4 regions of the Priestia sp. SIMBA_032 genome follow, and region 1 is predicted to be linked to each of the others. Evidence: predicted binding sites of a transcription regulator. Region 1 holds the regulator's gene; each other region holds the start of a gene.
The links. Region 1 encodes Rex, which represses fermentation and respiration genes when NADH is low (regulators of the CRP and FNR family bind a similar motif). Its sites were predicted from a motif close to TTGTGAAATATTTCACAA; they were not measured.
Positions count from the first base shown of each region.

Region 2: SB717_RS19350 (cytochrome ubiquinol oxidase subunit I) is a predicted target of Rex. The motif match lies at 2,235-2,252, and genes of this name have one in related genera.
Region 3: SB717_RS19725 (AtpZ/AtpI family protein) is a predicted target of Rex. The motif match lies at 3,804-3,821, and genes of this name have one in related genera.
Region 4: nirB (nitrite reductase large subunit NirB) is a predicted target of Rex. The motif match lies at 2,460-2,477, and genes of this name have one in related genera.

Region 1 is NZ_JAWRXD010000039.1:1,918-7,916, forward strand. Features, by position in the region: gene rimI (ribosomal protein S18-alanine N-acetyltransferase) at 1-9, shown strand, start outside; gene tsaD (tRNA (adenosine(37)-N6)-threonylcarbamoyltransferase complex transferase subunit TsaD) at 6-1,022, shown strand; gene SB717_RS31970 (ABC-F family ATP-binding cassette domain-containing protein) at 1,279-3,213, opposite strand; gene SB717_RS31975 (redox-sensing transcriptional repressor Rex) at 3,672-4,310, shown strand; gene SB717_RS31980 (twin-arginine translocase TatA/TatE family subunit) at 4,364-4,549, shown strand; gene tatC (twin-arginine translocase subunit TatC) at 4,565-5,320, shown strand; gene SB717_RS31990 (YdiK family protein) at 5,346-5,573, opposite strand; gene SB717_RS31995 (CPBP family intramembrane glutamic endopeptidase) at 5,570-5,999, opposite strand, start outside.
Region 2 is NZ_JAWRXD010000006.1:6,166-12,164, reverse strand. Features, by position in the region: gene cydB (cytochrome d ubiquinol oxidase subunit II) at 1-729, opposite strand, end outside; gene SB717_RS19350 (cytochrome ubiquinol oxidase subunit I) at 716-2,122, opposite strand; gene SB717_RS19345 (threonine/serine exporter family protein) at 2,422-2,877, opposite strand; gene SB717_RS19340 (threonine/serine exporter family protein) at 2,892-3,653, opposite strand; gene SB717_RS19335 (LacI family DNA-binding transcriptional regulator) at 3,799-4,809, opposite strand; gene SB717_RS19330 (alpha/beta hydrolase) at 4,905-5,681, opposite strand; gene SB717_RS19325 (glutamate-5-semialdehyde dehydrogenase) at 5,949-5,999, opposite strand, start outside.
Region 3 is NZ_JAWRXD010000006.1:89,787-95,785, reverse strand. Features, by position in the region: gene atpA (F0F1 ATP synthase subunit alpha) at 1-780, opposite strand, end outside; gene SB717_RS19750 (F0F1 ATP synthase subunit delta) at 796-1,341, opposite strand; gene SB717_RS19745 (F0F1 ATP synthase subunit B) at 1,338-1,856, opposite strand; gene atpE (F0F1 ATP synthase subunit C) at 1,959-2,171, opposite strand; gene atpB (F0F1 ATP synthase subunit A) at 2,262-2,972, opposite strand; gene SB717_RS19730 (ATP synthase subunit I) at 2,991-3,362, opposite strand; gene SB717_RS19725 (AtpZ/AtpI family protein) at 3,369-3,590, opposite strand; gene SB717_RS19720 (S8 family serine peptidase) at 3,888-5,999, opposite strand, start outside.
Region 4 is NZ_JAWRXD010000001.1:671,573-677,571, reverse strand. Features, by position in the region: gene SB717_RS03420 (competence protein ComK) at 1-172, shown strand, start outside; gene SB717_RS03415 (sigma-70 family RNA polymerase sigma factor) at 274-765, opposite strand; gene SB717_RS03410 (SGNH/GDSL hydrolase family protein) at 1,230-1,976, shown strand; gene nirB (nitrite reductase large subunit NirB) at 2,700-5,114, shown strand; gene nirD (nitrite reductase small subunit NirD) at 5,133-5,459, shown strand; gene cobA (uroporphyrinogen-III C-methyltransferase) at 5,531-5,999, shown strand, end outside.

The sequences.
Region 1 (5,999 bases):
AATTTATGAGTGAAAATCAATTAATTTTAGCATTAGAAACAAGCTGTGATGAGACAGCAGCAGCCGTGATCCGAAACGGTCATGAAATTGTAGCCAATGTGGTGGCCTCTCAAATAGAAAGTCATAAACGATTTGGCGGTGTCGTACCGGAGATTGCATCCCGTCATCATGTGGAACAAATTACGGTGGTAGTTGAAGAAACTTTAAATCAAGCGAACTTGACGTTTGCAGATATTGATGCAATAGCTGTAACGGAAGGACCAGGGCTTGTGGGAGCACTTCTTATTGGCGTAAATGCAGCCAAAGCGCTAGCATTTGCACATCAAAAGCCATTAATTGGTGTTCATCATATTGCAGGACATATTTATGCAAACCAGCTAATCAAAAAATTAGAATTCCCGCTTTTATCGTTAGTTGTATCTGGAGGGCATACGGAGCTTGTATACATGGAAAGTCACGGTCAGTTTAAAGTGATTGGTGAAACGAGAGATGATGCAGCAGGAGAAGCTTACGATAAAGTAGCCCGCACGTTAAACCTTCCATATCCAGGCGGACCGCATATTGACCGCCTTGCACATGAAGGAGAGCCATTAATTGATTTGCCGCGTGCTTGGCTAGAAGAAGGATCCTATGATTTTAGTTTCAGTGGGTTAAAATCAGCAGTTATTAACACTGTCCACAACGCGAAGCAAAAAGGTGAAGAAATTCTTCCACAAACACTTGCTGCTAGCTTTCAAGCGAGTGTTATTGATGTGTTAGTAACTAAAACCGTTAAAGCTGCAAAGGAATATAACGTTAAGCAAGTGTTAGTAGCAGGAGGAGTTGCTGCTAATAAAGGACTTAGAGCAGCGCTAGAAGAGGCATTTGCACCATTATCAAACATTGCACTTATTATCCCGCCGCTATCTCTATGCACGGATAATGCCGCAATGATTGGAGCAGCAGCAAGTGTACGATTTGCTCAAGGAAAACGTTCAGATATGTCATTAAACGCAAACCCCGGTTTAGACTTGGAAGAGTAAGAGACGAATGAGATTTAGTTCTCATTCGTCTTTTTTTGTGGATAAAAATAATTTATCAACAATATTCAATAAATTTAGAATTAACTGTGGATAATTATGTGGAAAAGTCCGTGCACTCAGTACACGGACCTGTTATCAACAAGTTTTAATTATGAAAATCAGACAGATATCCACTATTTATTCACAGAGTGGATAAAGCTTGTTCTAAAGCGCACGAACAAGTAAATAGGATGAATAAATACGAAAAAAATATAGACTATTCTTCTAGAAGAAGCTGTAATTCTTCCCACTCTTCCATTAATGTGGATAACTGTGAAGAAATTTTTTCGTTTTCACCGTTTAATCTTGATACTTCTTCGTGGTTTTGATAAATTTCAGGGTCACAAAGAAGTTCTTCATTCTCTGCTTGTGCGGCTTCTAATTTGTTTACTTCAGTTTCAATTTCTTCAATGCGGCGCGTTCGCTGTCTCATCAATTTCTTTTGTTCTTTATCTTGTTTATAGGACTGTTTATCTACTTTTACCGTGCGTTCTTCGTTTGCTTTTATATTTTCTAATTCTTTGATTTCCTCTATTTCTGCTTTCTTTTCTACATAATAGTCATAATCTCCAAGAAATTCTTCTACCCCTTCAGGAGATAGCTCTGCTATTTTGTTTGCAATACGATTAATAAAATAACGGTCATGTGAAACAAATAATAGAGTCCCCGGGTAATCAATTAACGCATTCTCTAGTACTTGTTTGCTATCTAAATCAAGGTGGTTAGTAGGTTCATCCAAAATTAAGAAGTTAGCTTTTTGAAGCATAAGTTTCGCAAGAGCCAAACGTGCTTTTTCACCACCGCTAAGCGTCGAAACGATTTTCAGTACATCATCACCTGAAAACAGAAAGTTTCCAAGCGCTGTACGGATTTCTTTTTCAGGTTTGGATGGGTAGTCATCCCAAAGCTCATTTAAAACGGTTTTATTAGACGTTAAATTGGCTTGCTCTTGGTCGTAATAACCAACCATTACATTTGAGCCAAAAGAAATAGTTCCAGTCTTGAAGCTGAGTTTATCCACAATACCTTTTAATAAAGTTGATTTCCCAACGCCATTAGGGCCAACCAACGCGAGGCTTTCACCTTTTTTAATGCGAAGGTTTGCCTGCTGGACGACATAGTTGTTTTCATCATATCCGATAGACACATCTTCGAGATTTAAGACTTCATTTCCGCTTTGGCGCTCAATTTCAAACGAAAAACTAGCTGATTTTTCGCCTTCGTTAGGTCGATTTATTAACTCCATTCGATCGAGCTGTTTACGTCTGCTTTGCGCACGTTTTGTAGTCGATGCGCGGGCGATGTTTCGCTGAATAAAGTCATTCAATTTTGCGACTTCATCCTGCTGTTTTTCGTACTGACGCAATTCTTTTTCATATCGCTCTGCTTTTTGTACAAGGTATTTAGAGTAGTTGCCTGTGTACTTGACCGTTGTTTTTTGTGTGACTTCATACACTTGATTTACGACTTTATCAAGGAAGTAACGATCGTGTGAAACAATTAAAATAGCTCCTTCATACCCTTGCAGAAACTGTTCCAGCCATGCTAAAGTTTCAATATCTAAGTGGTTGGTAGGCTCATCCAGAATAAGCAAATCAGGCTTTGTTAAAAGCAGTTTTGCAAGAGCCAAGCGCGTTTTTTGTCCACCGCTCAAGGAGGAAATAGGGGTGCTGTAGTCAAAGTTTGAAAAACGGAAACCGTGAAGAATAGATCGGGTATCTGCTTCATATTGATAGCCGCCTAAATCTTTAAACGTTACTTGAAGCTGATCGTACTCTTTGGTTAGTTTTTCGTATTGAACTGAATCATTAAAAATGTCTGGATCACCCATCTTCGTTTCAAGCGTACGTAATTCTTTTTCCATCTTCTTTAATGGAGCAAAGACAGTCATCATTTCTTCCCATATGGAGAGTGTTGACTCAAGAACTGTATCTTGTCCCATATAATCAATGGAAACACCCTTAGGTTTAATAATTTCTCCGCTGTCATAGGAAAGCTGCTCAGCAATAATTTTTAATAAAGTTGATTTACCAGCACCGTTTCGTCCCACTAGGGCAATGCGGTCTTTTGATTGTACTTCTAACTTTATATTCGATAAAATGGGTTCTGCCCCATAGTATTTTGTAATACCGTTCAATTGTAGAATAATCATTTTTTCACCTCTAGTAGTATATCCATAGTGTATTTTAACATATTTTTAACTACAAGTTCTTCCTACAAGCGTTTGTAATTTGCAGAGGGACAAGGACAAATGATGAAGCGAATGTTTTGATTCATGAAATAAAATGATTTTACCTGCACATTTTATACAGGATACTATGTTAAAATAAGAGATAAGTGCATCTCTGAACTTATATATGATGGATGTAAAAAATCCGTCATGACTACCAAACGGATCCTTTGAAGGGCTAATTGCTTCGTTCTAGCTATCGACTTTAAGTAGTGCTGGATAGACAAAAGCCGTCGAGGTGTGAAGCGGAGTATATATAAAACAAGAGAAAAGAGAGAGAATTGGAAGCGCTACCTCAAAGCGGTTGATGCTTTGTGAAAGGTAATGCAATATGACTTAAAAATGTTAGTAATGACATACATGAACTGAGGGGGTACAACGTGAACACTGAACAATTAAAAATACCACAAGCAACGGCTAAACGATTGCCGCTTTATTATCGTTTTTTGAAAAATTTGCATGCTTCTGGTAAACAGCGTGTGTCGTCAGCAGAGTTAAGTGAGGCAGTGAAAGTGGATTCTGCTACTATTCGTCGGGACTTTTCTTACTTTGGTGCATTAGGAAAAAAGGGATACGGCTATAATGTAAATTATTTACTTACATTTTTCCGTAAAACGTTAGACCAAGATGAAGTAACGAAAGTAGCACTGATTGGCGTAGGGAATCTAGGAACGGCCTTTTTAAATTATAATTTTATTAAAAATAATAACACTAAAATTGAGTGCGCTTTTGATGTGATAGAAGATAAAGTCGGTACGAAAGTAGGCGACGTGCCGGTCTATCATCTTGACCAATTGGAAGATTATATGAGTGATGACATCTCAGTAGCGATTTTAACCGTTCCTGCCACTGTTGCTCAGCAAATTACCGATCGTTTAGTGAGTTGCGGAATTAAAGGGATTTTAAACTTTACTCCTGCACGCTTAAACGTACCGGATGAGATTCGACTTCATCATATTGATCTTGCTGTAGAATTACAGTCGCTCGTCTACTTTTTGAAAAATTATCCTGTTGAATAAGACGGACTGTGTTACGATTTCCTTAAGTCTAAATTAATAAGGAGAGTGGGAATATGGGGATTGGAGCAGGCAGTTGGATTGTTATTGCTATTGTAGCACTGCTTATTTTTGGACCGAAACGGTTACCGGAGCTAGGAAGATCAGTGGGCCAAACGCTTAGAGAGTTTAAGCATGCCGCTAGCGGTGCATCAGAAGATCGTGAAAAAGATAAACAGCGTCAAGTAGATGACAAAGAGTAAAAGGGTGATCATAGTATGACCGAACAAGAAATGTCAATATATGATCATATAGGAGAGCTGCGAAAACGCATTTTAATTGTTTTATTTTTCTTTGTGATTGCCACAATTGGCGGCTTTTTTATAGCAGATAAGGTCATTGTCTATTTACAGCATGCTGATGAGGCAAAAAATTTAACGATGAATGCATTTAGGCTAACAGATCCAGTTAAGATTTATATGCAATTTGCTGTTATTATCGGCTGTGTACTTGCAGCTCCTGTTACACTGTATCAACTTTGGGCATTTATTAGTCCTGGTTTATATGAAAAAGAGCGTAAGGTAACGCTTGGATATATTCCTGTTTCCATTTTTCTCTTTATAGGCGGTGTCTCTTTTTCTTATTTTGTGTTGTTTCCATTTGTCGTCGATTTTATGACGCGCGTTTCTGATGAGCTGAATGTAAACCAAGTGATTGGCATTAGTGAATACTTTTCTTTTTTAATGCAGCTCACACTGCCTTTTGGCCTGTTGTTTCAGCTTCCTGTCGTCGTAATGTTTTTGACGAGATTAGGAATTATAACGCCTATGTTTTTATCTCAAATTCGAAAATATGCCTATTTCGTACTGCTAGTTATTGCCGCACTTATTACACCACCGGAATTGCTCTCGCACATGATGGTGACAGTGCCGCTCTTAATTTTGTATGAAATCAGCATCATTATTTCCCGCATTTCGTATCGCAAAGTGTTAAAGGCAAGGGCAGAGCAAGAAAGAGAAGATGTTAGTATGTAAAAAAACCACTGAAACAGTGGTTTTTTTATTTAGATGAATCATCTTGATTTTTATATTGCTGCTGCAATTTTTTAATTTTGTAGTGCAAGATAAAGATGCGAACCGCAAACCTGAAATCAAATGCGGCTACGAGTGCAAATAAGATTGTGGGGAAATTCCAAACGGTTTCCTGAGCATTTTGAATTGCCAAGTAAGTAAATAAAACCCCCATAATAATATAAATAAACCCTCGTGTTAAAGGGATATTCTTCATAAAAACATGCCTCCAAAAATAAACTGCATTTGTTCTGCTTGTTTTTGCATTTCTATAATTTTATCTGCAAAAATAGTTTGAGATAAAATAACGATTGTATTCATCAACACGTGAGCAATAATAGGTACAACAATTAGTCTCGTTCTTGCATAAAGGAATGCAAATACAAATCCCATAGCTGTATACACAAGTAAATGTTTAAAATCCCAGTGTACCGCAGCGAAAATAAGGGAACTAATAAATGCAGAGATAAAGAAATTGTATCGTTTGTGAAGAGAGCCGAAAATAATCTTTCGGAAAATAATCTCTTCTAGTATTGGTCCAATAACAGACGTAACGACAATAAGGAACGGTGTTGCTTTAACAAGATTAACAATATTTTGTGTGTTTTCAGATACTTGGGTAATGCCAAGAGCGTGCTCAATC
Region 2 (5,999 bases), on a different contig from region 1:
TGCTAGTAAATACACGAAAATACCGATGAAAAATGTATATAGCATCAAACGGCTATGATTACTGAATAAATCTGTTTCAAAAAACGTCATGCCTGAAAAGATAAGAAGTAATAAAGCATTTATAGGCAAAAGCTTCATAGCGACCTTCCGTGAACGATCTCTAATATCGTTCATCGTACGGATCGTGGCAAAAATAAGTCCGTGCCATAAGCAAAGCATTGTCAACGTAACGCCGCCTGTGATGGTATATAGATTAACAATATCCGAAAAGCCGGCATTCATTTGCATGTTGCGCTCAACAGGCAGTCCTTTCATTAACGCTGAAAATAAGATACCAAAAATGAGCGGTGGAAAAAGACTTCCAAAGAAGATAACCCAATCCCACGCATTTTTCCACGCTTGTTTCTCAACTTTTCCTCGAAATTCAAATGCTACACCGCGGCCAATCAGCGAAAGCAAAAGAAGAACAAAAAGAACATATGACCCGCTTAATAGCGTTGCATACCAGTTTGGAAAAGCAGCAAACATAGCACCGATTGCTGAAATTAGCCAAACTTCATTCGCATCCCAAAAAGGACCGATTGTATTAATAAAAGCTCGTCGCTCTAAGTCGTTTCTTCCTAAAAAGCGAGAAACCATTCCAATCCCAAAATCAAAGCCTTCTAAAAAGATGAAACCAACAAACAGAATGGATACTAGTAAATACCAGAATTCATTAAGAGAAAACATTGTATCCCTCCTTGGTAAACGGATCAGTTGATACTACTTTTGTATGTGCTTCGTGATCGTGATCTGGACCTTTTTTAATTTCTTTAACGAACAAGAACACCATAATCACAGCTAAAATTAAATAAAAGAACGAAAACGAGATAATAGAAAACAGCAATTCACCTGCTGTTACACCAGGAGACACGGCATCTTCGGTTTTCATATAGCCAAATACAACCCAAGGCTGACGGCCAATCTCTGTCATAATCCAACCTGCTGAGCTTCCAAGGAACGGAAAGGCAATGGCAATCGTCATAATACGTAAAAATAGTTTGCTTTCTTGAAGTTTTTTACGAGAAAGCAAGTACGTGCCCCAAATGCCTAATGCACATAATACGCCACCTAGACCAGCCATAATGCGGAAACTCCAAAATGTTGTCCGAACGGGTGGAATATAATTTCCTGCTCCATATTTCGCCGTATACTGCTCCTGCAGCTCGTTCATCCCAGGAACGGAACCTGAAAATTTCCCGTATGATAAGAAGCTTAATAAATAAGGTATTTTGATTTCTCCCGTATTTTTCTTTTCATCGGGGTGAATATTTGCTGTTACCGTCCAAGCCCCTGGACTTCCGCTGTTTTCCCATAATCCTTCACTTGCGGCCATTTTCATGGGCTGTGTTTTAACTAAGTATCCAGCCTGTTCATGACCAGATAACGCAATTCCTACACCTGAAACTAACCCTACAATAATGGCAACTTGAAATGATTTTTTGGCAAAAGCCAAATGTTTTTTCTTCAAGAGCATAATGGCGCTGACACCCGTGATAAAAAAGGCGCCTGTTGCAAACGAACCTAAAATGGTATGAGGGAATTCAACCCACAGCTGACCGTTTGTTAACAATTTAAAGAAGTCATTCATTTCTAAACGGCCATTATTCAGCTCCATTCCAACCGGATGCTGCATAAAAGAATTAGCCGTTAAAATAAAGAACGCTGAAAAAATAGTACCTAGACTAACAAGCCAAATACATAGACAGTGCAGCCATTTAGGTAAACGATCCCATCCGAAAATCCACAGTCCGAGGAAAGTGGACTCCATAAAAAACGCGAGCAGTGCTTCAATAGCAAGCGGCGCACCGAATACATCTCCTACAAACCTTGAGTACTCCGACCAGTTCATGCCAAACTGAAATTCTTGTAAAATACCTGTTACGACTCCAACAGCAAAGTTAATCAGGAATAAGTGCCCCCAAAACTTTGCCATCTTTTTATACTGTTCATCTTTTTTTACTACGTACATCGTTTCCATGATCGCTACTAAAAAGACAAGGCCGATAGACAGCGGTACAAAGATAAAATGAAACAGCGTCGTTGATGCAAATTGAATACGTGATAGTATGACTGTATCCATCTTTTTTCTCCTTTCATATATAAGAACATTCATCATTTCCATAGATACTTTACTCATTTCTGAGCATCTTTTACTTATATTGTGAAACATTGAGCATAATAATTCGAGAAATATGCTCAATGTTTCACAATCATATGTAATGTCTCTCTTTCTATTTACATAGTATAGTCTATTTTTTTTACTGTGCACGTACATTTTTTGAACGTTTTTAGACTAAAACGTGACTTTCTTGTGACAAAAAGTGAAGGATCTCTTTATTTTTTCATAAAAAAAGCACGCTCTGATTTGAGCTTGCTTCTCTACGGTCGATATTTTGCTTTGGCATTTAATTTAGATTGACGAATGATTTGGTTGATGACTTCAGAAAACACAATACCAATGGCAATTGAACCTGAAATCATAAAGGCTTTCGCTGCAAGACTAATCGCTTCATTATAGTTATTTTCTACAAAGTTACGCATAGCATCGTATGCTGTTCCTCCTGGAACGAGCGGAATAATACCTGCTACGGTGAAAATAATGATCGGCGTTCGGTAAATTTTTGCGTAAATTTGACTAATAATAGCAATAAAGAAGGCCGATGCAACTGTGCTTGGAATTTCATCTACGCCATAGAACGTTAGCAAATAGTAAATGAGCCAGCCAATCATTCCGACAAAGCCACTTTTTAATAATGATTCACGTGGAACATTAAAAATGATCCCAAATGCTGCTGAAGCAATAAAACTTGTAATTATCTGCTCTACGATATGCATATGATGCCTCCCTTCTATAGAAGTGTAAATACAATGGCAATACCTGCACCGATAGCGAATGCCGTCAGAAACGCTTCTGCTCCTTTTGATAATCCAGACAGTAAATGTCCCGCCATTAAATCTCGCACTGCATTGGTAATGGATAAGCCAGGAACGAGTGGCATAACGGATCCAATAATAATTTTATCGATTTGCGTGCCCAGTCCTGAAGCGACTAAAAGAGCTGATAAAAGTCCAATAACTAACGAAGCGGTAAACTCAGCAAAAAAGCGAATCGGAATAAGACGGTGGAAATACACCACGGTTAAAAATCCGAGACCTCCTGAAAACATAGCTGGAATAAAGTCCGTCCATAAACCTTGAAACATGATTAAAAAGCATCCGCTAGAAATGGATGCAGCTGCAAGTTGAACCCATAGTGGAAAAGCTACGTTTGTTGCTTCAATTTCTTGTAGCATTTCATACGCTTCCTCCAAGGAGATGTTTCCTTGACTGATTGTTCTTGAGACGCTATTTACCATGGTTACTTTTTTTAAATCTGTCGTTCGTTCGGAAATACGAATTAACTTCGTTTTCGTCGGTTCTTTCGTTTCAAGTGAAAACATAATCCCTGTTGGCGTCACATAGCTGTGGGATTTTTTTATACCGTAAGACGCTGCAATCCGCATCATTGTGTCTTCTACTCGATACGTTTCTGCTCCGCTTTCTAACATAATTTTACCTGCTAGTAAGCTAACGTCCATAATTTCATATTTATCTAATTTTTGTTGTGTCATCAAATCGCTCCAAACATATTAAAGCTTGGTTTTTTTCCCCTACAGCATACAGTGTATAAGAAAGAGGGAAGTGGACGCAATGGTTAATGCAAAAAAGTGTGGACTTTTTGTCTCACACTTTCAGGAATAGTATATACATTCCTTATCAATTCATACGTTTTGTGGTCTCACGCTCTACTAATACAGGTGCCATTTTATACTGTACTTGATCCATTTCTTGCTGATCCTGAATTTGCTGAAGTAAGAGGTTTACTGCTTTTTCAGCCATTTTCTCCATCGGTTGACGGATGGTTGTTAGCGGAATATGCGCTTCACTAGCTTCTGTAATATCATCAAACCCTATAACAGACAAATCTGCTGGAACGTGAAGTCCGTTTTGCCACGCACAGTGTATCACTTTCAGAGCAATGTAATCCGTAGCACAAATAAGCGCAGTTGGGGGCTCTGGATGATGAGCTAGCTCATTTATAAACTGATATAGTTCATCTGAGTTATTCATATCTTCTTTTACAAACTTTGCGTTTGCTGACGGTACATACTGATGAAAAAGAGATAGACGGTGCTCGACTCCGCTTACAGCTTTTCCAACGAACCCAATATTCTTATGACCAAGGTCCGTTAAGTGAGCAACAGCTAATTGTATTCCCACCGCATCATCTACATGTACAATCGGCCAAAGTGCAGAAGAGCCGTCTCCTGTAAGAGAAACGTAAGGCGTTTGATATTGTTTTAATACGTCTAAAAAAGGATTCTGAGCGGCTACATAATCTAATAAAATGACTCCATCAAACCAATGGTTCATCATAACATTTAATTGACGCTCAGCCGTTGTTTCTTGGTAATCCGTATGTCCAATAAGAACATCCATCCCTCGACTTTGGACTTGTTGCTGTACCTCTTTTAATAGTTCAATTAAAAACGGATCTTTTAAATCTCTAATTAATATCCCGATAATCCCTGTTTTTTGGGCCCGCAGAGCTGCCGCAAATGGATTCGTCTGATACCCTAAATGAGCTGCTGCTTTTAGTACTTTTTGTTTGGTTTTTTCACTGATTTTAATTTCACCGTCTTTATTATTGAAGATTCTTGATACCGTAGCTAATGAAACACCCGCTTCTTTCGCTACTTCTTTAATCGTGACTTTTTTTCTCCCCATTCGTACCGACTCCTATTTCCTTTTAGTCTATCGACCAAGTAAACATTTTTCTTTATTATACTACTAGAAGTCGGAACCACCGAAACCTACCTTCCCTACTTTTCACTAAACAGCCACTTTAACACATCTTGAATTTTTTGATCCCAATATGCCCAGTCGTGACTTCCTTTTCCTTCTTCATATGTAAAACAAATAGGCTCTTGCTTACATCGCTCCGAAAAACGTTTATTTTCCTGATATAAAAAATCTTCCGTTCCACAGCATTGATAAATACGCGGAGTCACTTCTCCATAGCGCCGGCGATTTTCAAGCAGCCAGAAAAGATCATCCTCAGGTCTAATAACAGGCGGTATGCCAAAAATCAAAGGATAATCTAAGAACTGAACTTCTCCTCGCCTTCCAAGCCCTTCAACGTCCATCACTCCTGATAAACTGGCAGCTGCAGAAAATTGATGTGGTTTGCGAAACGCCCATTTTAAAGCGCCATACCCTCCCATAGAAAGGCCAGCTACAAAATTATCCTCTCTTTTTTCCGATAACGGAAAGAATGATCTAGCCAATTGAGGAAGTTCTTCTGTTACAAACGTCCAATACTTCTTTCCATAAGCCATATCTCTATAAAAGCTGCGATCTGCATTTGGCATTACAACTGCAAGCCCTAATTCTGATGCGTAGCGTTCAATCGAAGTTCTTCTCATCCATATCGTATGATCATCAGAAAGACCGTGTAATAAATAGAGCGTAGGGTGTTTCTCACTTCTTGTATTGGTTTGTAAACCAATTTGAGATTTTGTTTGCTGCGGTATCAAAACGTTCATTGAAGTACTTATTTGCAATACTTCTGAAAAAAAATCACATTGCATAAACGCCATATTTCTCTTTCCCCCTATTTTTTCTTCCCTATTGGTTGATAAAAAAACGTACATAATTCATATAAAAGTTGAAAAATAGTTTGATTATTTATAATTTTTAGTTTAACATAAAAACATCTTTTATGAAAACGTTTTACGTATAACGTTTTTTTAAATTAAAATAGTGACCGTGATTCAAAGGAGGAATTTATATGGGGATAGTAAAAGTAACTTCTGACGAGTGTATGGAAATAAAAGAAGCCTGAGCATATATCTCAGGCTTCTTTTTTATCGAATTTGTCCATCTCCGTAAATAATATATTTCAACGTTGTTAATTC
Region 3 (5,999 bases), on a different contig from region 1:
GTAAATAACGAGTACGTGCTTACCGTTATACATAAACTCTTCACCCATTGTTACTCCAGCGTATGGTGCTAAGAATAATAGCGGAGCTGGTTGTGAAGCTGATGCTGTTACAACGATTGTGTAATCTAGAGCACCGTGTTTACGTAATGTCTCTACTACGTTACGAACTGTTGATTCTTTTTGGCCAATCGCTACATAGATACATACCATATCTTGATCTTTTTGGTTTAAGATTGTATCGATTGCTACCGATGTTTTACCCGTTTGACGGTCACCGATAATTAACTCACGCTGTCCACGACCGATTGGCACAAGTGCGTCAATCGCCTTGATACCTGTTTGAAGCGGCTCATGTACTGATTTACGATCCATAACGCCAGGTGCAGCACCTTCAATTGGACGTGTTTTTGTTGTTTCTACTGGGCCTAAGCCGTCTACTGGCTGACCTAATGAGTTAACAACACGACCGATTAACTGCTCCCCTACTGGAACTTCCATGATGCGTCCTGTACGGCGAACTTCGTCACCTTCACGAATTTCCGTATATGGTCCTAAAATAATGATACCTACATTGTTTTCTTCTAAGTTTTGTGCCATTCCCATGACACCATTTGAAAATTCAACCAGTTCTCCAGCCATGACATTGTCGAGGCCATGAGCACGTGCGATACCATCCCCAACTTGGATAACAGTACCTACATCACTCACTTTAATCTCAGACTGATAGTTTTCAATTTGCTGCTTGATCAGCGCACTAATTTCTTCAGCTTTGATGCTCATGAATTTCACCCCTATCTACGATCTGTGTGCAAGAAGTCCTCGGTGGATCGTTTCTAATTTGCTGCTAATGCTGCCATCATAGATACGATTACCAATGCGAAGCTTCACGCCGCCGATTAGGCTTTTATCTACTACATTTGAAATATTTAACGTATGTTTTCCAACTTTTGAAGCAAATGATTGCGAGATTGCTCTTTTCTCATCTGCGCTTAAAGGTTTGACAGAATAAACAGTTGCATCTGCCACGCCACGTACTTCGTTCGCTAGGAAACGATACTCTTGTACCATTTGGCTAACAATTTGAATGCGGTGACGCTCTAATAATAGAAGAACCGTATGTTGAACAGTTGGTGAAAGTTCAGCAAATGCCTCACTTACAAACTGTTTTTTTCGCTCAATTGTAATTTTTGGATGAGTTAATACATCCATTAATTCAGGTGTTTTAGCAAACACCTCTTCAACGATTTGTAGCTGGTCTTGCATTTCATCGATCATCTGTTTTTCTGTTGCTAATTGAAAAAGAGCTAGTGCATAGCGCTTGGCTACAGCTGGTTGACTCATCGTACATCCCCTACTTCTTGGATATATTCATGAATTAACTTCTCTTGATCTTGTTCAGAAAGTTCTTTTTCAATAACTTTCGACGCAATTAAAACAGATAATGAAGCAACTTGCTCACGTAAAGCAGCAACTGCTTGATCTTTTTGCTGTTCGATTTCTTGTTTTGCTGCAGCTTTTAGACGCTCAGACTCTTCGCGTGCTGCCGCAATGATTTCTTCTTTTTTATCTTCTGCAGACTTTCTAGCGTTTTCCATCATTACTTGCACTTCTTGACGAGATTGCTTTAAGATTTCACGCTGCTCTTCAACAAGCTTCTTCGCTTCCTCATTTTGCTTTTCTGCTTCATCAATCTCACCGGCAATATGCTCTTCACGTTTTTTCATGATTCCCATTACAGGACCAAACGCGAATTTTTGAAGTAACGCAAGTAGGATAAGGAACATCACTAATTGGAAAAGAATATCTCCACCATTAATGCCTGCTGCTCCTAACACAAACATGTTCGACACGGCCATGTTCACTCCCTTCAGAGACTCCACATATATAATTTACTTCTTAAAGACATAAAGTAATGGCGAAGGTTCTTTTGAATGATCTTCGCCACATGTAACACATTATTATTTACCTTGTACCATGAATGCAATAACTACGGCGATAATTGGAAGCGCCTCAACTAAGGCAACCCCAACGAACATCATTGAAGTTAATGTACCACGTGCTTCTGGTTGGCGAGCTGTGCCTTCAATCGTCTTAGAAACGATAAGACCGTTACCAATACCAGCACCTAGTGCCGCTAAACCAATCGCAATTGCAGATGCTATTAAACCCATTTTATAAAGTCCTCCCTTAATATATATGATTTTGTTTAACTAAGTTTTGTTTTGTCCAAATTGGGTATTACTTGAACAAAGCTTTATAAATTAATGGTCGCTACTCACTTTGTGAGATAAATAAACCATCGTTAACATTGTGAAAATGAAGGCCTGAATTGCGCCTACAAAAATACTGAATCCTTGCCATAAAAGCATTGGGATAGCAGCTCCAATTGTACCTAGGAAGCCTGTTGTTGCTAAACCAGCTAGCAAGCTTAACAAAATTTCCCCAGCATAAATATTACCGTAAAGACGAAGGCCAAGCGTTAACGTATTGGCAAACTCCTCGATAATCTTAAGCGGGAATAAAAATGCCATTGGCTTGAAGTAATCTTTCGTGTATGCAGAGAAACCTCGCATTTTAATACCATAATAATGTGATAGTACAACTACCATAACGGCTAACGTCAGCGTAATTGCTGGATCAGCGGTTGGCGATTTCCACCATAAGTTATGGTCAATCACGATGGCAAATGGAAGACCCAACATATTTGACACAAAAATGTACATAAGTAAAGTTACACCTAGCGTCAAAAAGCGGCCACCTGTTTTCCAATCCATATTGCTATTAACGAGCCCTTTAACAAAATCTAAGACCCATTCAATAAAGTTTTGTGCACCGCTTGGCTTCATAGCAAGAGTACGAGTACATAAAACTGCAATTAAGAATACAATAACAGAAGCTACGGTAACCATAAGCAAGTTACTTTGACTAAAAGTAAGGCCTAGAAACTCTATAGTTGGTGATTCATGACCCAACTGTGTTCACCTCTCTTTCTATCTTCTACGCATATTTTGAACAACTAAATCTATGATAATGACAACATAATACGTCATTAATCCCACAACTACACTAATAATATGAAAGGTTTTTGGATAAGAGATGGTAATCACAACTGCGAGAGCAGCTGTTGCAAATCTTACAACAGTCCCAATTGAACGGGGCTTTTTCCCCTCATCCAACGCCTGTCCAAACTGCTCAAACTTTCTTACTAAGTTCCACAAATTATACAAACTCAGGGCGGTTCCTAAAATTAAACCTGCAAAAACAGCCTTATAACTTGTAAATCCCCAGCCGAGAACGTATAATGCTAACAAATACAATATGTATGAACGAAGTCTTGGAAAAACGTGCTGCAAATCCTGCATGAATTATTAATCTCCTGAAAAAAAATGGTGGACTGTCCGCAGCATCATAAAAACACCTGCTGCTAGCCCTGAAAGAAGGCCTAAAATCAAAAATAGTGGTTCGGTGTCAAGCCATTGATCAGCCCATCTTCCAGAGAATAAGCCAATTAAGACTGAACCTGCTAACTGTGATAGAATGATTGACACTAATGCCATCGCTTGCAAAGGATGACGGTTGCGATCTTTCATAAGCTCATACCCCTTTTGCAAAATTTTCTTTTTTCCGAATTCTCTATCGTTTTCATAGCTCAATATATGATAGAAAGGCAAAAAAAATTGCTAAAAAAGGTAAAAACAGCTAATAAAATACGCAGAAATATCAACGGTTTTCACAGGTTGAAAACCTTATCATTTATATTCCCTGTAAGCATACAATAGCGTATATTTAATGTCAATGTGTTTAAGCTAAAAACTTCACAATCTCTTCTTATTGTTCACATTTCTGCCACACATAAAACCTCTTCAAATGAAAACATTTAAAGAGGTTCATTTAATCGTTATTGTACTGTGTACAACCTGCTCTTGTCTATGCTTTTTCACAAATGCAAATATTTGGTACACTCCCGGTACAAGCGATTCATCAATCGTTATTTTTCGTTTTCTCACGCCTCTTTCTACATCCACGTCAACATCTAAATACGATACAAACTGCAAAGACTGCTTATCAAAAAGAGCGACGCCTAACTGATCTGCTCCTTCAGGCAAAAACAGTTCATAGCTATACGTATTTTTCTCTTTTTCTGCTGCTACTTGCAATCCCATGACACGAGGATAATCTGGAATGCTAATCATGTACATATAAGGAAGCAAAAATGTTTCACGTGAATCATTTATTTCCAAATATCCGTCATATATACCTTTATTTTTAAAACGGGGCTGCACCGATAAAGTGACAGCTATCTCTTTTGTCTGATGGGGTAGCACCGTGACGGGTAATGGAACATCCCAGTTTACTCCTTCATCCCTTTTCGGAACGTTTAAACGGTACGTTTTTGCTTTATCAGACTGGTTATCAATTTTAAAAGATAAAACTTTCTTTGATGGACGCGTAAAAATACCAAAAGATAAAGAAGATGGGTAAAATAAAGAGTCTGCTGTGACAGCTTTTGCTATTTGAATTCTTCCCGCTCCTTGTTCATATACGCGATACGTTTGACCGTTTAGCTGCTGCATTACTTTACTGGTGTTCATCAATGAAGCTTTGACTTGTTCAGGAGACCAGTTAGGGTGAGCTTGTAAAATAAGAGCGCACGCTCCAGCTACATGGGGCGCAGCCATACTTGTGCCATGCATGCGTTCATATCCGCCGGGAACTGTACTATTAATGAAGTAACCAGGTGCGACGACGTCCGGCTTGATTCCCCAAGTAGTCGTTACAGGCCCTCTTGAACTGAAAGATGTAAGCAAGTCTTGCACTACTTGCTTGCCAGTGCGTAAATATGGCTGTTGAGACTGAATGTGTTGATTAATTGTATCACCGTTTTTTTTACTTACCCATATCACTGGAATATTTACTGACTCTTTTAGTTTACCGATTATGCTTTTTTCAGTCGGACTATATAAAATAACGGCTTTTGCACCTGCCTGTTCAGCTTGTTTAATCTTTTTTTCAACGGCATTTCCTTCTGCTTTTAGCAAAATGACGTTACCCAACGCATGCTTTTGCTCTTTGGAGTATTGTTCATTTATTACACGCAGCGTTTGATTAAATGTCCACGGGTGCGACCCTTCTACTGGCGCCATCATAATTTTGTCTTTATTAAATCCGATTGTTAGAAATTGAACTGTTGTCGGGGAAACAGAAGCGCCAACCGAAATAGCTTTTCCCGCTGTACCTGGAGAGCCCACGGTCCATAAGCCTGGACCTGAATTGCCGCTGGATGTAACCGTTACAATTCCTTTTTCAACAGCTCGATCTAACGCTAAGCTTGTTGGTAAATCAGGGCCATTCACATCATTTCCTAATGATAAATTAATAATATCTACATCATCTTGAATTGCTTTTTCGATAGCTAGAATAACACTTTCAGACGTTCCAGCTCCTCCAGGTCCAAGAGCTCGGTATGCGTAGATTTCCGCTTGAGGTGCTACACCTTTAATATTTCCATTTGCTGCAATAATACCCGCTACATGAGTGCCATGCAGAGTAGGCTCTCCTTGCTCCCGAGTGGTTTCCATCGGTTCATAATCTTTATCTATTACATCATACCCTCCCCTGTAGGTTTGTTTTAAATCGGGATGAGAATAATCAACACCCGTATCGATGACGCCTACTTTGATTCCTTTTCCTGTTAAGCGCTGATTATGAGTATCAAATAAGCCTCTTACCTGTTCTGAGCCAATGAAGGTTACACTATTTTCTTCTGCAACCTGGTAGTTTTTAATAGAATGTGAACCAATAATAGAAGGATTATGAGATAGTTTTTCCAAATCCGAGATGGAGCCGTTTAATGAAAGTCCTGTAAATACCGTGTGAAATTCGCTCTTAATCTTTATATTAGGATAATTTTTTTGTAGCTGACTTTTAAATTCCGCGAATTTTTCTTTTTCAACCATGACAATTATTGATTTTTCCTGATGATTCATTTCTTGTTTTAT
Region 4 (5,999 bases), on a different contig from region 1:
TGTTCATACTTCACACACGCTTGCTACAGTTGATCCAACCTCCATGCTAATTCACTTCAAAGATGGAACGTTCATTCCAGTGAAGCTTTCTTATTATAGTTTAGAAAAAAAGCTGGCCAGAGCGGCTGTTATCCGTAATTACTGTTTAGAAAGTCCGGTTGTCTTGGCATAATGCGTTCGATTTATCGAATAAACTTGTCCTACATATGAACAATCGTTTGGACTACACATATGAACGGAAGGAGGAAGCTTATGATAAGCTTCCTCCTTTTCTTACTCTTGAAGAAGCGAGGCTTTTAGCTTTTTGCGAGCTGCTTTTCCCCAATTTTTAACGGCTCCCGTGGAGACTCCGTACTTGTAGGCAATATCTTTATACGAGTAGCCTTCTAGCAAATGTTCGAGTACATAGATTTTTTCTCTCCCTGTTAAATGTTCGATATGCTGCTTGATAATTTCACTTTCTAGCGGAACGGGAAGAGCGTGATCTTCGTTCAGTGAAAGCAGGTTCTGCTCAGCAGGTGTTTCCCGTTCTTCGTATAAAATGGTGCCTTTTAAATGAGAAAGGATCGTACCGCGCACGGTTGTGTAGGCATAAGCGGAAAAAGAGCCTTTGCTTTCATCAAATTTTTGATACGCTCTCCATAAACCAATTAACGCAATTTGATAATATTCGTCGTAGTCTTTGTAAATGTGAAACTTTTTAATCATCGATACAATTAATGGATGAAAAGATGAAGCAATTTGATCAAACGAGCTTTTTTGCATGCAGCCTTCCTTTTTCAAAAACGCGTTTTTGCTGTATTCCGCCGGTATCTCTACTGTACAAGGGGAAGATCACATGCGCGAATGAACGTACATTATGTTTTCTTTTTAAGAAACGTGACGTAATTTCCCCGGAAACTTCACGTTTCGCTAGGAAATATGCGAAGTATACGTGTATTTGTAGAGATTTTACGTACGAAAGGTCCCCCATTCCAATTTCTACTAATCTATAATTACTCTTATATCGATGTAGCAACTCTACCATCACCAAAGAGCGGTGATGGTAGAGTTGCTAGACCTATCCGGATGAGCCCCTCCCTTGCGGGCTGGTCTCATCCGGATAGGTGGACCTTTTAGGGCAGATTCAGTGAAGTATTTTTGTGTTCGTCCATTTGTTTATTTTGTTGAATGTAAGTTTGGTGGGTAGAATATAGTTGGTTTTTGAAAACGAGTAAAGGGGAGATTGAATGAAGGCGATGGTTGGGGTAAATGTGGCGGCGGCTGTTTTGTGCGGGGGGGTGATGTATGCGGGGGCGCAGCACTGGCAAGAGCAAACGGAAGCGCAGGCAAGTGAAGTAAAAACTGCTGTTATACATAAAGAAAAACAGTTTTCTGATGTATCTGCTTATACAAAAAATCTTCCGGACTTTATCACAAAGCAAATTGAGTCATCTATCGCAAATAAAAAGCCTCTGACTCTTGTGCTTGCCACATCTGCAAAGGAAGCAGGGTGGCCTCAGCAGTTAAAAAAAGAGCTAGCAGCTACATATGGACGTGATATATTTACGGTTAAAACACTTTCATACGGCAGCCGAACAACAGATGAGCTTTTATCCTCACATATTGCCGATCAAATTGATCAACTTCAGCCAAACATTATTCTGTTTGAAGCACCTCTTAAAAATGACTATCAGCACCTTACGCTAGATGAGACGCTTGAAAATACAGACAAGCTGATTCATCAGCTTAAAGACTTGAAAAAAACCCTTATGATTCAGCCTTCACAGCCATATATTTCACAAACCGAGTCCTATGAAGAAGGGGTAGAAGCAATCAGGGGAGTCTCTGAAGCAAACTGGGTATATTATATGAATCACTCGCTCATTTGGCCGTTTCATTTAGGAGAGTATATAAATAAGGACAGCGGCAATTTAACGAAAAAAGGAAATGAAGTGTGGGGAGAATATGTTGTGAATTGGTTTACAGGAGAATAAAAAACAAGCCCTCTTTCTTTTGAAAGAGGGCTTGTTTTTTACAATTTTGCTAGATTGTGACTTTTTCTCGTTTTATAGTAGTAATTTTTGGTATCTCTACACTTATAAAGTTTAAAGCCAAAAATCTCTAAAGGGGTCCAAACCTTTTTGATGTTTACGAGTGGCATTACAATTCTCCATTCTGTTCTTTATAAAAGTTCCATTGTTTCATTATAAAGAACTTAAGAGGGATAGTAAATACTATAAAGAACAGTTTATCTAAAAAATTCTTTATAAAGAATTTTTTGGAATAATTATTTTTGGTACATAAACATTTAGATTTCTTGGTCTGCGATACCCGCAATAATCAGTTCGCATGCTGATAAAAGATAGATGGCAAGATACTAACTCACGTTTTTAAAATAAGACTATCAAATTATTGATCATTTTTCATAGGAGTGATTTTTATCATAGCCCAAGCTGCATATTCTTGTTACATTAACGTTGTGAAAAATATCACAAAATAAAATGCAAAGGATGATACAAATAACATCATTAGACCACTTATTTTTTTTGCTTGCTGTTAAAGCAATGAAATCGCATACATACCATAACTGTGTTAGATAATCTAACACATAAGTTGAACGATTCAGAAAATTCATATATCTTAAATGTATCTTTAAAGATGCATGGAAAATATATCTTTGAAACAAGCAGGTATAGACGCCAGGGGAGGAATGGAAGATGCAAAAAAAGAAACTCGTATTGATTGGAAATGGAATGGCTGGAGTTCGAGCGATTGAAGAAGTATTGAAGGTTTCAAACGAAGCGTTTGAAATTACGATTTTCGGAAGCGAGCCGCATCCGAACTATAACCGTATTTTACTATCAAAAGTGCTGCAAGGAGATACGAATGTTGAAGACATTACGTTAAACGATTGGAACTGGTATCAAGAAAACAATATTACATTATATACGGGCGAAACGGTTACTAGTATCGATTCAGTAAAAAAAGAAGTAGCGACAAACAGCGGCAGAGTAGAATCGTATGATGAGTTGATTTTAGCAACGGGGTCTCTTCCTTTTATTCTTCCGATTCCAGGCTCTGATAAAAAAGGAGTTACGGCTTTTCGAGATATAAAAGACACGGATGAAATGCTGCAGGCTTCTCAGCAGTATAAAAAAGCAGCGGTTATTGGAGGCGGACTGCTTGGATTAGAAGCAGCGCGCGGACTGTTAAATCTGGGGATGGACGTATCTGTGATTCATTTAGCTCCGTATTTAATGGAACGTCAGCTTGATCCAACAGCCGGCAAATTGCTTCAAAATGAATTAGAAAAACAAGGCATGAAGTTTTTGCTTGAAAAACAAACGGCGGAAATCGTCGGCGATGAGCGAGTTGAAGGATTATCTTTTAAGGACGGGACGTTTTTAGACGCTGATTTAGTCGTGATGGCCGTTGGAATTAAGCCAAATGTCCAGCTTGCAAAAGAAGCGGGACTTAATGTAAACCGAGGAATTGTCGTGGATGACTATATGCAAACGGATATCCCAAACATCTACGCTGTCGGAGAATGTGCAGAGCATAGAGGAATGGTATATGGATTAGTAGCACCTTTGTATGAACAAGGAAAAGCATTAGCCAAAGCAATTTGCGGGGCAGAAAAAGTGCCTTATGAAGGGTCAATTTTATCCACGCAGCTAAAAGTATCAGGTGTTGAAGTGTTTTCGGCAGGAGACTTCACGGAAGATGAAGAGAAAAAAGCGATCAAAGTGTTCGATGAACAAGACGGCATTTATAAAAAGCTTGTTTTGCGAGGCAATCAAATCGTAGGAGCCGTTCTTTTTGGAGACAGCAGCGACGGAAATCGACTGTTTTCAATGATTCAAAAGCAAGAAGATGTATCCGATGTCGCAAAAGTGTCGATTTTACAGCCATCTGGCGGTAACGCCGGTGAAAGCTTAGTAGCAAGCATGAGCGCGGATGATATTATTTGCGGCTGTAACGGCGTAACAAAAGGTACAATTGTGGAAGCTATCCAAAAACAAGGATGCTCATCGGTTGATGAAATCAAAGCTTGTACAAGTGCCTCTCGCTCTTGCGGAGGATGTAAACCGCTTGTAGCGGAAGTGCTTCAGCATACGCTTGGCGCTGACTTTGACGCGGCCGTTCAAAAAGAAGCGATTTGCGGCTGTACGACTCTGTCACGAGATGAAGTTGTCGAAGAAATCAAAGCAAAGGGCCTTTCGCATACGCGTGAAGTGATGAATGTACTCGGGTGGAATAATGAAGAAGGCTGTTCGAAATGCCGTCCGGCACTGAATTATTATTTAGGTATGGTGAATCCAACCGGATACGTTGATGAACGCGAATCACGATTTGTGAATGAACGCATGCACGCAAACATTCAAAAAGACGGCACGTATTCTGTTGTTCCTCGTATGTACGGAGGCGTTACAAACGCAGAAGATTTACGGAAAATTGCAGATGTTGTTGATAAATATGAAATTCCGCTCGTAAAAGTGACGGGTGGTCAGCGTCTTGACTTGTTTGGTGTTAAAAAAGAAGATTTGCCCAGCGTATGGGAAGAATTAGATATGCCTTCTGGCTACGCGTACGGTAAGTCGCTGCGGACGGTGAAAACATGCGTCGGCGAACAGTTTTGCCGCTTTGGCACGCAGAATTCAATGGGCGTTGGAATTGCGCTTGAGAAAAAATTTGAAGGACTATGGACGCCTCATAAAGTGAAAATGGCTGTATCTGCTTGTCCGAGAAGCTGCGCTGAGTCAGGTATTAAAGATATTGGCTTTATTGGAATTGACGGCGGCTGGGAAATTTACGTGGGCGGAAATGGAGGTACGCATCTTCGCGGCGGAGATTTGTTGTATAAAGTAAAAACAGACGAAGAATTGATGGACATTACAGGAGCGTATTTACAGTATTACCGAGAAACGGCTAACTACTTAGAACGTACGTCTGCATGGATTGAGCGCATGGGACTTTCGCACATTCAATCAGTGCTTGATGAAGCGGAGACGAGAAGAGAGCTGAATATGCGTATGGACGAAGCGTTATCTACGTACCGTGATCCTTGGAAAGAAATCGTCGAAAGCAAAAAAACGAAAAAAGAGCTGTTCGAGACAGTTGTCACATCATAATGCTGGGGGGAAATAAAGATGGTGAATAAAAACATTACAAAAGTATGCGTAGGATCGATTCATGATTTTCCAGTAAGCCTGGGTAAAACAGTGAAAGTAAACGGAAAAGAAATTGCGGTGTTTAAGCTATCAAGCGGAAAAATACGGGCAATTGAAAACCGCTGTCCACATAAAGGCGGGGTGCTAAGTGAAGGAATCGTGAGCGGCGACTCGGTGTTCTGTCCGATGCACGACTGGAAAATCTGCTTGCATGACGGAAACGTGCAAGAGCCTGACAGTGGCTGTGTAGACACGTACGAAGCGTCTGTTGAAGGAGATTTGCTGTATCTTTTAATTGAAGAATAAGTAACGAGGCGCGTTGATTTTCAACGCACCATAAAAATTCAAGGGGACACATTAAAAGGAGCGAAGCAAAAATGAGAACAGGAAAAGTGTACATTGTAGGAGCCGGACCAGGAGATCCAGATTTGCTAACGATAAAAGCAGCCAAATGTTTAGAAAAAGCAGACGTTATTTTATATGACCGACTAGTGAACCCTGTTCTTCTTCAGTATGCAAAAGAAGGAGCCGAACTCGTCTACTGCGGGAAAAAGCCTGGTGATCACTGCGTTTCTCAAGATGATATTCATGATTTGCTTGTATGCTACGCAAGAAAAGGAAACACCGTCGTGCGGTTAAAAGGCGGAGATCCGTTTATTTTCGGAAGAGGCGGGGAAGAAGCAGAAGTGCTCGTTCAAAACGGAATTCCGTTTGAAGTCGTTCCAGGTATTACAGCAGGCATCGCGGCACCGGCCTATGCTGGAATTCCTGTGACGCACCGTGAGCTGAGCCGTTCGTTTGCCGTTGTGACGGGACACTGCTTGAACGGCAAGCCGGAAAGTATTC